DNA from 4 places in the Bacillus sp. CGMCC 1.60114 genome. Region 1 is predicted to be linked to each of the others. Evidence: riboswitches for the same ligand, from Rfam matches in the RefSeq annotation. Region 1 holds a riboswitch; each other region holds the start of a gene.
The links. Region 1 has a riboswitch for S-adenosylmethionine ahead of ACFQZ1_RS06720 (Na+/H+ antiporter NhaC family protein). Riboswitches for the same ligand answer to the same signal wherever they lie in the genome.
Positions count from the first base shown of each region.

Region 2: another riboswitch for S-adenosylmethionine. It lies ahead of ACFQZ1_RS25630 (sugar ABC transporter substrate-binding protein); the one in region 1 lies ahead of ACFQZ1_RS06720 (Na+/H+ antiporter NhaC family protein).
Region 3: another riboswitch for S-adenosylmethionine. It lies ahead of ACFQZ1_RS15320 (hypothetical protein); the one in region 1 lies ahead of ACFQZ1_RS06720 (Na+/H+ antiporter NhaC family protein).
Region 4: another riboswitch for S-adenosylmethionine. It lies ahead of ACFQZ1_RS02485 (methionine ABC transporter ATP-binding protein); the one in region 1 lies ahead of ACFQZ1_RS06720 (Na+/H+ antiporter NhaC family protein).

Region 1 is NZ_JBHTHG010000012.1:139,681-142,816, reverse strand. Features, by position in the region: gene gltP (glutamate/aspartate:proton symporter GltP) at 1-714, shown strand, start outside; gene ACFQZ1_RS06725 (ribonuclease FAU-1 family protein) at 776-1,303, shown strand; SAM riboswitch class I at 1,447-1,551, shown strand; gene ACFQZ1_RS06720 (Na+/H+ antiporter NhaC family protein) at 1,649-2,965, shown strand.
Region 2 is NZ_JBHTHG010000119.1:25,277-28,412, forward strand. Features, by position in the region: gene ACFQZ1_RS25625 (sugar ABC transporter ATP-binding protein) at 1-439, opposite strand, end outside; gene ACFQZ1_RS25630 (sugar ABC transporter substrate-binding protein) at 436-1,548, opposite strand; SAM riboswitch class I at 1,639-1,744, opposite strand; gene ACFQZ1_RS25635 (NCS2 family permease) at 1,834-3,135, opposite strand.
Region 3 is NZ_JBHTHG010000107.1:48,337-51,472, reverse strand. Features, by position in the region: gene ACFQZ1_RS15330 (AraC family transcriptional regulator) at 15-467, shown strand; gene ACFQZ1_RS15325 (hypothetical protein) at 672-863, opposite strand; SAM riboswitch class I at 1,011-1,109, shown strand; gene ACFQZ1_RS15320 (hypothetical protein) at 1,178-1,477, shown strand; gene ACFQZ1_RS15315 (NAD(P)H-dependent oxidoreductase) at 1,770-2,345, shown strand; gene ACFQZ1_RS15310 (group-specific protein) at 2,342-2,710, shown strand; gene ACFQZ1_RS15305 (serine hydrolase domain-containing protein) at 2,745-3,136, opposite strand, start outside.
Region 4 is NZ_JBHTHG010000005.1:33,806-36,941, reverse strand. Features, by position in the region: gene ACFQZ1_RS02495 (MetQ/NlpA family ABC transporter substrate-binding protein) at 1-164, opposite strand, end outside; gene ACFQZ1_RS02490 (methionine ABC transporter permease) at 192-857, opposite strand; gene ACFQZ1_RS02485 (methionine ABC transporter ATP-binding protein) at 847-1,866, opposite strand; SAM riboswitch class I at 1,984-2,090, opposite strand; gene ACFQZ1_RS02480 (cysteine hydrolase family protein) at 2,286-2,843, shown strand.

The DNA of each region.
Region 1 (3,136 bases):
TTTTGGGTGACAAATCAAGTAATGAAATTTGCGCCGTTTGGTGTATTTGCGTTAATTGGCGTAACGGTTTCTTCGTTTGGTGTAGCATCATTAGTTCCACTAGGTAAATTAGTTATTGTTGTTTATGGGGCAATGATTTTCTTCGTTGTTGTTGTATTAGGTCTTACGGCAAAGTTATTTGGAATTAATATTTTTCAATTCTTTAAGATTTTAAAAGACGAGCTTATTTTAGCTTATTCTACAGCAAGCTCAGAGACGGTTCTACCAAAGATTATGGAAAAGATGGAGCGTTTCGGTTGTCCGAAAGCAATCACATCTTTCGTTATTCCAACAGGTTATTCATTTAACTTAGATGGTTCAACATTATATCAAGCAATTGCGGCCATTTTCTTAGCGCAAATGTATGGTATTCATTTATCTATTACACAACAGGTTACATTGCTTCTTGTATTAATGGTTACTTCAAAAGGGATTGCCGGTGTACCAGGTGTATCATTCGTTGTATTATTAGCAACGCTTCATACAGTAGGTATTCCATCTGAAGGTTTAGCGTTTATCGCTGGTATTGACCGTGTTTTAGATATGGCACGTACAGCAGTAAACGTAGTAGGTAACTCATTAGCTGCAGTTGTTATGTCTAAATGGGAAGGACAATATGACGCAGAAAAAGGACAAGCTTATTTGAAAGAGATTTCAGAGAAGCAAGCAGCTTAAATTACGATAAAACCCTCACGTATAACGTGAGGGTTTTTCTATATGAGAGAGGTGGCTGCAAATGAAACGAAAATATGGAGATGGATCATCATGGAAACGGCTAATTGATAGAGCATATTCAGTAAAAAAGGTACAAGATGGCATGTTAGGTATACTACATATAAAACAAGTGAAAGAGCCTAGCTACAAGCAATATCGTAATGGCAAGGTTTGTATTGCAAATAACGGCTATACTTGGGTACAGTATTTTATAAATGGAAAAAATTTTGCGATTACAGCTATGTTAAATGAGAAAAAAGAGCTTGTACAATATTATATTGATGTTTCAAAAGAGTATAAAATTGATACGAGAGGAATGCCTTATTTTGATGATTTATATTTAGATGTTGTGCTGTTACAAAATGGTGATATGTATTTACTAGATGAAGATGAGTTAGAAGATGCGTATGCAAACGGAAATATTTCAAAAGAAGAGTATAATTTAGCCTGGGATACAGCAAAGTGGCTTATGAAAAAAAATGAAGAAGAACATTTTTTATGGTTTTCCATTTTAGAAACAGAAATTCAGAAAATAAAAGATAGTCTTTAATTGTGTGAAATGGGTGATTTATTTCTAATTTCGCATAAATATCAAAAAATACCAACTATTTTGATAGAAATAATATTTGACATTTTCTTTTGCAGCGAGTAAAGTAATAAAGGATTGACTTACACAAAATATAATATGAAACCTTCTTATCAAGAGAGGCGGAGGGACTGGCCCTAAGATGCCTCGGCAGCGGACTCATGTAGAGTGCTGTGCCAAATCCAGCAAGCGATATGCTTGATAGATGAGAAGAGTGTTTCTTATATGATATATAAGACCTCTTCTCTTTAGAAGAGGTCTTTTTCGCTCTTGTGAAGGAAAGATTTAGAAATAGGAGAGGATATTACTTTGGAACAAACAAAAGGAAATGGATGGGCACTATTGCCACTTGGTGTATTTTTAGCACTATTTATTGGTTCTGGTGTCATTACAGGGGATTTTTATAAGTTACCAATCGTAGTAGCTATTTTAATTGCAGTTGCTGTTGCATTAGTAATGAACAGAAAAGAGAACTTTACGACAAAGGTTGAACGTTTTGCTAAAGGGGCTGGCAATCCAGATATCATGATTATGGTATTAATTTTTGTATTAGCAGGTGCATTTTCTGAAACAGCAAAAGGTATGGGCGCTGTTGAAGCAACAGTAAACTTAGCTCTTACTATTTTTCCACAAAGCTTATTAGTTGCTGGACTGTTTATTATTGGTGCGTTTATTTCATTAGCGATGGGAACGTCAATGGGTACAATTGCGGCATTGGCGCCAATTGCAGTGGGAATTAGTGGGCACACTGATATTTCTATGGCACTTGCTATGGCGACAGTTGTTGGCGGAGCAATGTTTGGTGACAATTTATCTTTTATTTCAGATACGACAATTGCTGCGGTGCGTACACAAGGAACGGAAATGAAAGATAAATTTAAAACAAACTTCTTGATTGTCTTACCGGCTGCCATTATTACGACTATACTTTTAATCGTTCTTACGTTAGGAACTCATACAAATATGACGGCACATGCGTTTAACTGGGTGAAAATTTTACCGTATGCAGGGGTGTTAATTACAGCGCTGCTTGGATGTAACGTACTCGTTGTATTAACTGGAGGAACAGTGTTTGCTGGTATCATTGGCATGTTAGATGGCAGCTACACATTAGCAAGTTTCTTTAAAAGTGTCACAGTAGGAATTAATGGTATGATGGAGATGGTATTATTAGCAATTTTAATCGGTGGAATGGTTGAAATTATTCAATATAACGGCGGTATTCATTATTTAATGAATGTACTAACGCGTAATATTCGCTCGAAAAAAGGTGCTGAATTTGGAATCGCTGGTCTTGTAAGCATGACAAATATGTGCACAGCAAATAATACGATTTCTATTATTTTCACAGGTCCACTGGCAAAGAATGTTGCAGATCAATACAATATTGATCCGAAAAAATCTGCGAGCTTGTTAGACTTATTTTCTTGTAGCGTGCAAGGGTTAATCCCGTACGGTGCGCAAATGTTAACAGCAGCAGGATTTGCTTCACTTTCACCAGTTGAGTTATTACCGTATTCATTTTATCCAATGTTAGTTGCAGTTTGCGGTATTATTTCAATTATAATTAATTTTCCGCGTCTTTCACCTGTAGCCAAGAAAAAGGAATATGTAAAAACAGCGTAAGAAAAAGAGGATGTCTTGTAGAAGGCATCCTTTTTTGTTTATCTCGCTATTTGCGGGCAGTAATTTCACTGCATTTCATTACAGTAAGAGTCTGAAAGGAAATAGGACTTAAGTCTGAGAAGAAAACAGTTCTTAAGCTCGTTATAGAAAAATGAAAAAGTAGTTAAGATA
Region 2 (3,136 bases), on a different contig from region 1:
CGTGTAAAGAACAATTTGAAATGTCTTTCCATACATTCAGATCAATATGTACAGCATGCAAATAATGTTCTGCAAGCTGTACGAGTTTTGATTTTGAAAAAAATGTTTTGTTTTGCATTGCTAAATAATCAAGGAGTACATTTTCTAGTACAGACAAATTTGGAACCAATCCGTGATCAACTTCTTGTGTTACGAAAGCAATGCCATGTTTTTTTGCGTCTCGTGGTGAAGAAAAAGAGACTACTTTCTCATCGATGAGAAGTTTTCCAGCAACCGGAGTGATTTCTCCGGTTGCAATTTTTAATAAAGTACTTTTTCCTGCTCCATTCATTCCTAGTAACGCGTGTATTTGTCCTTTTTTAATCGTCATAGAAACATCTTGTAATACCGGAACATCTGTATAATGATGTGCAATGTTTTGGAGTGAAAATGTCATTATTTTTTCTCCTTTTCTAATTTATTCATCCAAGGTGAGTAAGCATCTTTTGAGTTGCCCCAGCCATTTATGTATTTTGATAACTGTTCCATTGCTACACTTTCTGTAGGTAAATTCGTTTTCTTTACAAGATGTGGTTCTAATGAATAAATATCTGGCGTATGTTCTCCTGCAATCTTTTGGTATAAGAAGCGTACTTGTACTTTTCCTACTTCAGCTGGATCTGTGGCAGCTGTTGCGACCCATGGAGAAGCTGGCTTTTGCATTAGTTGTAAATCTTCGTTGCTTAAATCAATACCGTATACTTTTATATCTGTTCGGCCCGCTTGTTCTAGTGCTTTTACTGCACCTTTTGCAAATTCATCCCAAGCGGCAAAAATAGCATCTAATTCTCCTTTTTTTGGATATTTTTTCAGCAATGCTTCTACTTGTGCTTGCGTATCTAGAGCGGTATTGTTACTAGCTGTACCAAAGCGAGCTACTTCTTTTATGTTTGGGTAACGTTTGTAAAAGGCATCGATAATGACGCTGCGGTGTTCCATAGGGGCAAATCCGCCAACCCATACAACGGCAATGTTTCCTTTTCCATTTAAATCTTCAGCTAATGTTTTTAATGATTTCCATGCGAGGCTATAGTCATCTTGATCAATAACAGTAACACCAGGTAAACGTAAATCGTTATCGAATGCTACGACGGGGATGTTTGCTTGTAATGCTTTTTCTACACCTTGTTTTAATGCTTCAGAGCGCCCGTGATCAATTAAAATTCCATCTACTTTTGCGTTAATAGCAGCATCTAAATTGGCAGCCATCTTTGCTAAATCGTTATCGGAGTTGTACACTTGAACGCTTCCGCCGAATTGTTCAATTTGTTTTTTTACTCCTTCAATATATTGAGAAGAGAAAGTGCCAATAGACATTTGCATAATTAAAGCAACTTTTAAAGGTTTTTGTACTTTTTTTGGAATTTCCGTTTGTGAATTCTCTTGTTTTGAAGTTGTTTCTTTTGTAGCTGTTTGTTGAGTTTGAGAAGAAACAGCATCTTGTTCACTTTTACAGGCTGTTAATGTGAATAGCAGAATAATTAATAAGATTGAACATAATTTCTTCATGAAAAATCCCTCCCCGATTTACATACAAGAGCGGGGAGGGAGAGGAAATAAAAAAACGTCTTTTCATCGAAAAGACGCCTTATCATCGTTCTCTTATCTCTCAACACATATGTGTTGTAAGAATTAGCACCGTGCCCATTATGGGTCGGTTGCCGGGTTTCATAGGGCTCATCCCTCCACCTGCTCTTGATAAGACATCAAATATTTAACTAGTTCGAATTATTCCACATTTCTATATAGGTGTCAAACATTTTTTATAAAAAAACTTCCTCATAAAGAGGAAGCTTAATGTGGTATGAATACTAACTGATAAGCGAATAAAATACCGAATACGTATAAAAGCGGATGAACTGCACGGAATTGCCCTTTTGCCATTTTCATAAGCGGGTATGAAATGAAGCCGAGCGCAATACCTGTTGCAATGCTTGATGTAAGCGGCATGGTTAAAATAACTAAAAATGCTGGGAAAGCTTCATCAAATGCATCCCAATCAATATGACGAACTGCGCCCATCATTAAACTACCAACAATAATTAATGATGGAGCTGTAATTGCGGCAACACCAGATACTGCGCCGACAAGCGGGCCGAAGAATGCAGCTACTGCAAATAATATCGCAACAGTTAGTGTTGTTAAACCTGTACGACCACCGGCAGCAACACCAGCAGAAGATTCGATATAAGCAGTCGTTGGTGTTGTACCGAACATTGAGCCAATCGTTGCTGAGATAGAATCTGAAAGAAGGGCACGACCGGATTTTGGAAGTTTACCATCTTTCATAAACCCGCCTTGCTGTGCAACTCCAAGTAATGTACCTGTTGTATCGAATAATGTTACAAGGAGGAGCGAGAAGACAACACCGTATAATCCATAGTTAATAACGTCAGAAAATGCTGTAATTGGATTGGAAACAATCACGCCTTCAGGTAAACCTGGCAGAGATGTAATTCCGTTTGAAAATGTTAATTGTCCAGTAAAATATGCGATAATTCCTGTTAATAACATACCGATAAATAATGCCCCATTTATGTTTAAAGACATAAGTACTAATGTAATACCAAGTCCAGCCAATGCAAGTAAAACAGGCGGAGAGTGAAGATCTCCAAGCCCAACTAAATTTGAGGGATGTTTCGCAACGATGCCTGTCAGACGTAAGCCGATAAATGCGATAAATAAACCGATACCAGCTGTAATTGCATGTTTTAAGTTTTCAGGAATAGCTTCCATTAATTTTGTACGGAAAGAAGTTAATGATAGCAAAATTAAAATTATACCTGCTACGAATACAGCAGAGAAAGCAATTGCATATGTCATACCTTCATGAGTTTTTACAACAGAGTAAGCAAAATAAGCATTTAATCCCATTCCTGGTGCAAGTGCAATTGGTAAATTTGCAAAGAATGCCATAAATAATGTTCCGACAACAGCAGCAATGATTGTCGCTGTAAATGCTTGTTCAAATGGAACGCCTGCATCACCAAGGATGACTGGGTTTACGACAATAATATATGCCATTGTTAAGAAGGTAATAATACCAGCCATAATTTCAGTTTTAATAGAAGTTTGATGTTTTGAAAGGTTAAACATA
Region 3 (3,136 bases), on a different contig from region 1:
AGGAAAAAGAGACTATGAATATTAAAGTCGAAACTCTTCCAAAATATCGCATTGCATATGTGCGACAAGTTGGTCCATATGGCTCTTCCAACATTCAAGCAATGGAAAAGTTAAAAAAATGGGCTAAGGAGAAAAATCTTATTAAATCGGCAATAATACTCGGAATCCCACAAGATAACCCTGAAACAACACTTCCAGAAAACTGTAGATATGATGCTTGTATTGTCATTTCAAAGGATTATCAAATAGATGATTCAATTTGCGAAAGTGAACTTACTGGTGGAAAATATGTTGTTTGTAAAATCAAACATACAGCGGAAGATATTCAAAAAGCATGGATTGAAATTTTTCCAGCTTTACAAAACAGTGGATATCAAATTGACAACAAACCGATTTTAGAAAGATATACTGTTGATATGATTAACAATGATAATTGCGAAATATGTGTACCTGTAAAACCATTATAATTTAATTAGTACATTTTTACTCGTTCGAGCTTATAATGGCTATACCAAGAATTTGGACAGGTATCATATATTAACAATATTCTTTAACAGACTTTATTTGTAAGCAAAATGCATTTCTAATTAACTATTTAGGCATTAGAATTTAATTCATACCATCAGTGGTAGAGGAAGAAAAATCACCACTGATGGAAGTTTTACTTTATGTCATTCCTGAGATAAAATTTCCGCTGTACTATCGCATTGTTGCAGCGCATGTTGAACAGCTTGTAAAGATTGTTCAACACGTTGACGATTATCTGATTTCTCTACTGTTTGCAAGGCGTTTTGTAAACAGTTTTTTGCTTCATGTAAAGCTTGGCAAGAATCTTGAACATGACCGCGTGCATTTTTTTTCATGATTGCACCTCCTTTGGTCTATACATTTGTAGTATGAGCAAGGAGAAGTAAAATATAATAGTTTTCTAAAAAAATAAATCCTTACAATTCTTATGAGAATTGACTTTTTTAGTTATATTGATTATAGTAAGAGATAAAGTGAATATTTTCTTATCCAGAGAGGTGGAGGGACTGGCCCGATGAAACCCAGCAACCGCAATGCAGGTGCTAATTCCAGCAGAACAGTTTTGTTCTGAAAGATAAGAAGGAAGAGATATGTTCCGCTTCTTCTTATCGAAGAGGTTTTTTTATTGCAAAAAAACCGATAATGAAAGATGGACAACGAGAAGAAAGGAGTGGACATAGCTGTGACAATCGAGAAATATATTACATTGCGAAGTGCAATTTACGAATATATGGAAGAACAAGAAGCGCCGATTACGTTATTGGATATTCAAGAGTATATTGCTTCTGAACATAAAGGGAAATTTGCGAAAAAGATGCTTCAGCAATTTTATTTATTACGGTTACTTGATGAGTTAAAACTGGATGGGAAAATTACTTTAGCAGAGCCGCATCAATATATAGATGATAAGGGGATTTACTACATAGTAAAAGAGAAAAGAGGGAGCTGATCTCTCTTTTTTTATGTTATAATTTATTTGAAAATTCTCTTATTTTTGAGGTATGTAGATAAAAAGACTGTACTATGCAGTCTTTTTACAAGGAAATGGTGCTGAGTGTGTAGTGTTCAAAAATTAAATGTGCCCCGAAAGATGGGCGTTCTCGGCTAACAAATAAAAAAGACACCATTGCCGAATAGGTGTCATTGTTTTTGTCAAAGGGGCTTGCCCTCTGACATGTATTAGAATAGCATGTGAATCCATTAAAAGTCAAAAGGAAATTAAAGGAAAGGTGTTGCTTACAATGAACATATTGATTGTATACGCGCATCCAAACCCGTCTAGTTTCAACGCTGCTATTTTGAAATATGTGGAACAAGAATTGCAAAAAACAAATCACTCTGTAACTGTTCTTGATTTGTATAAGGAACAATTTAATCCTGTTCTAACCTTTAATGAGACAAAAAAGAGAAGAGATTTAGTGCATGAGGAAGAAACGGAGAAATATAGGAAACTTGTAACAGAGGCAGATCACTTCATTCTTATTTATCCAGTTTGGTGGTGGAGTATGCCGGCGATATTAAAGGGATTTATTGACCGAGTATTTGTTTCAGGCTTTGCTTACAAATATGAAGGGATAATGCCTAAAGGATTACTTACAGGAAAACAAGCATGGGTAATTTATACGCTAGATTCTCCTTTATGGTACGCTGCTCTTTTATACCGATCAGCGGAATGGATTGTGATGAAGAAAGGAATATTGTACTTTTGTGGGATACGCAATATAAGGCGTTCTGTATTTCAATCTGTAAAAAACAGTAAACAAGAAAAAAGAGAGAAATGGCTGCAAAAGATATATGAGAAGGCAACAAGATTATGAAGAATAGGGAACGAATTTATAAAATTATGAGTATATGTAAAAGAGAAGATGATTTGTTTTATTCTTATCTTTCTTGTTTATTTAGGTTAAAGGAGTATAGCCAACAATTTTCTAAAGTCAAACAAGAAGTGCGGGTAGATTATCTTATAAGGGGCATTTGTGAGAGAGAAGTAGACATTTTAGTAGAACAAAATAAACAGGTTGCAGATTTGTATATACCTAAGATGCTCAGATGGGAATTTTTACGAATAAATGTCCGCTATATAGAAGATGTGTGTTCGATGGTATTTCAGTTAAAACCTTTATGTTTTTCAGAAGAACAATGGAAAAATGTAATTAAGATTATAGAGAAAGAACTGCCATAAGACAGTTCTTTTCGTAATAAAAATAAGCCTAATTCTAAAATTTTTTCTGTAAGTACTTCGCAATTTGTAAATACATATCTCCATATAGGGATTGTATCTCTCGATTATGATTAGCATTTGATGAAAAGTGAACGATAACCATATTTGTAGTTGGATCGATATATAAGCGTTGTCCATAACTGCCAAGTACTTCGAATGCACCATTTACGTTGTGTGGGATCCACCATTGATTATGGTAAGAATATTCTTCACCATCTCGAACTGGAAGTTCATATTTTTTTACATGCTTAATTTCTTCGATGATAGAAGAAGAAATAATTTGTTTTCCATCATATACTCCATTGTCCAAAATCATTTTTCCGAACCTTGCCATGTCTCGAGCGGTCGCATTTAATCCTGCACTGGCTTGTTCCACTTCTGTATCAT
Region 4 (3,136 bases), on a different contig from region 1:
TCAGCTTTCTTTTTGAGAATATTCCATGATTCTCCATCCGTTCCTGTTACACCAATGCGAACGACTTTTTCCTTCGCTGCTGCTTCTTTTGAATCCTTACCACAACCACTTAATACCGATACACTCACAACCGCCGACAATGCAAATGCTAATAATTTTTTCATTTCATTTCCCTCTTTTCTTATTCTGTTTTATGATCTACGTAAAAATCTCTTCGCAAAATAGTTTCCTAAGTTTTGTGCAACTTGCACAAGAAGAATTAATAATACAACTGTTACAAACATCACGGATGTATCAAAACGCTGATAACCATATGTCATCGACAAGTCGCCAAGACCACCACCGCCAACAAGACCGGCAACTGCTGAAAATTCGATTAACGCAACTGTCATAAACGTAATCCCTAAAATTAATGGGGCTAACGCTTCTGGAACGAGAATCTCAAAAACAATTCTTAGCGGAGAAGCCCCCATCGCTTGAGCTGCCTCAATAACTCCTTTCGGAACAGAAACAAGATTTGTTTCTACCATCCTTGCAATTCCAATAGAAGCAACGAGCGTCATTGGAAAAATCGCAGCAGCCGTTCCAATCGTTGTTCCAATAACAGCACGCGTCACAGGACTAAGAGCTACTAAAAAGATAATGAACGGAATAGGACGAATCGTATTAATAACAATATTAAGGATAGAAAAGACCAGTTTATTTTCTAAAAAATTACCTTTTCTTGTCACATATAAAAGTAAACCTAGAGGTATACCAAGAATTGTAGCGAATATAAGGGTAGCAATAACCATTAATACCGTATCTCCAGTCGCATCTACAATCCGTGGCCAAAATGTACTCCAATCAACTCGCATGACTTTCAACCTCCCTCAACTGAACTTGCAAGCGCAGATGATGAATTGCCTTCTGAATTTCTTTTGACTCCCCTTGTAATTCAACGAGAAGATTTCCAAATAAAATGCCTTGTAGTTCAATAATATTTCCATAGAGTACATTTACATCAACGTTATAATGTTTGGCAATATAAGATAATAGCGGCTGTCCTGTTGCTTCACCAGTAAATGTTATACGATAAATGAGGCCTCCACTTTGAATTTTAGCAATCACGCTCTCTGGTAAGTGATCATTAATAACAGACCTTACAAAGTTTTGCGTCGTTTTTGTTTTTGGGCTTGTAAACACATCGAAAATCGTGCCTTCTTCAATCACCTTTCCCTTTTCCATAACAGCAACCCGGTGGCAAATTTCTTTTACAACTTGCATCTCATGTGTAATGAGAAGAATCGTAACTTTATATTCTTTATTTACCTTTTTTAAAAGATTTAAAATTTCTGACGTTGTCTCTGGATCCAATGCTGATGTAGCTTCATCACAAATTAGTACATCTGGGTATGTAGCAAGTGCTCTTGCGATGCCAACGCGCTGTTTCTGTCCTCCAGATAATTGCTCTGGATAATAATTCGCCTTATCTTCTAACCCGACAAATTGTAATAATTCTGTTACTCGCCTTTTAATTTCATTCTTTGGTAACTTCGCTAATTTGAGCGGATAAGCAATATTTCCATACACAGTTCGTGAACTGAACAAATTAAAGCTTTGAAAGATCATCCCAATCCTTTGACGCAACTGTCGTAACTCTTTTGTCGATAACAATGTAATGTCTTTCCCATCAATGGACACAATACCTGATGTTGGATGCTCTAACATATTGACTAAACGTAATAGTGTACTTTTCCCAGCGCCACTAAAACCGATAATACCGAAAATTTCACCTTGCTCAATCGTTAAGGATACATCTTCTACCGCATGTACAGATTGACCGCTCGACTCATACACTTTACTCACTCTGTCGAATGAAATCATCCTATTCCCTCCTATTCTCTGTAACAACCTGAAGTCATTCTTAAGGCAAATAAAAAATGCCCTTCTTCTTATCCAATTTCATAAGAAGAAGGGCATTTGAATATGCGCACTCACATCTTCTTATCTTTCAAGCTTCAAAAAGCTTGCTGGAATTAGCACGGTATTCAAAAGAATCCGTTGCTGAGGTATCATAGGGCCAGTCCCTCCACCTCTCTGGATAAGAATTCATATCGATTTAGTTGTCATTTAATTAGTTTTCATTATAAAACTCTGAAAAGTAAGAGTCAACAAAAAAATTAAACTTTTCAGTTTTAATTTAATGTAAATTTCTTTATCTCACATTTTTCTAAAAGGAAAACTCCCCAAAATAATGGAATAATTAAACGAATACAAAATCGAAACTGGGGGCTGTAACTGAAATGAAAACTGCTCTTTTACTCGTTGATATCCAAAATGATTATTTTCCAAACGGAAAAATGGAACTGCGCAATGCTAGCGAAGCGTGCGAATATGCAAAACGCATACTTCAACATTTCCGTGAAACAAATCAGCCTATTTTTCATATCCAACATGTTTCCACTCGCGAAAATGCAACATTTTTTCTTCCAAATACAGAAGGCGTACACATTCATGAGAATGTTCGTCCTTTGCAGCACGAAACAGTCATACTGAAGCATTATCCAAATAGCTTTCGAGAAACTTCATTATTACAGGAATTACAAGATTTACAAATCGAGCAAGTCGTTATATGCGGTATGATGACACATATGTGCATTGATGCTACAGTACGAGCCGCCTTTGATTTTGGCTTTACATGTACAGTAATACACGATGCGTGTGCAACGAAAGACTTAATCTTTAAAAATGTGTCTATTCCAGCTGTATATATTCACAATACAATTCTAGCTTCCTTAAATGAAGTGTATGCTGAGTTAATTAGCACAGAAGAGTTTATAAAGCGCGAAAAATCCCTTTAGACTTAATGAGGATATTAAAAAAACCTACTTCGACACAAAAAGAAAATAATTACCCATCATACATGGTTAATTGGGACAAACACCCTTTCAAATTACAATATAAATTCGTATTCTAGCACATTTTTAATTCCTATAACTCTATATTCTTATCAAGATGCACAAAAAGAAACACCGCCTTCAGCGAGCAAACTGAAAGCGGTGTCTTCTTGTCTAATCATAGATTTTCCTTCAAGTTGTATTATACAGGAAATATGTGAAATTTATACAGAGAAATACTACAAAATATAATATAT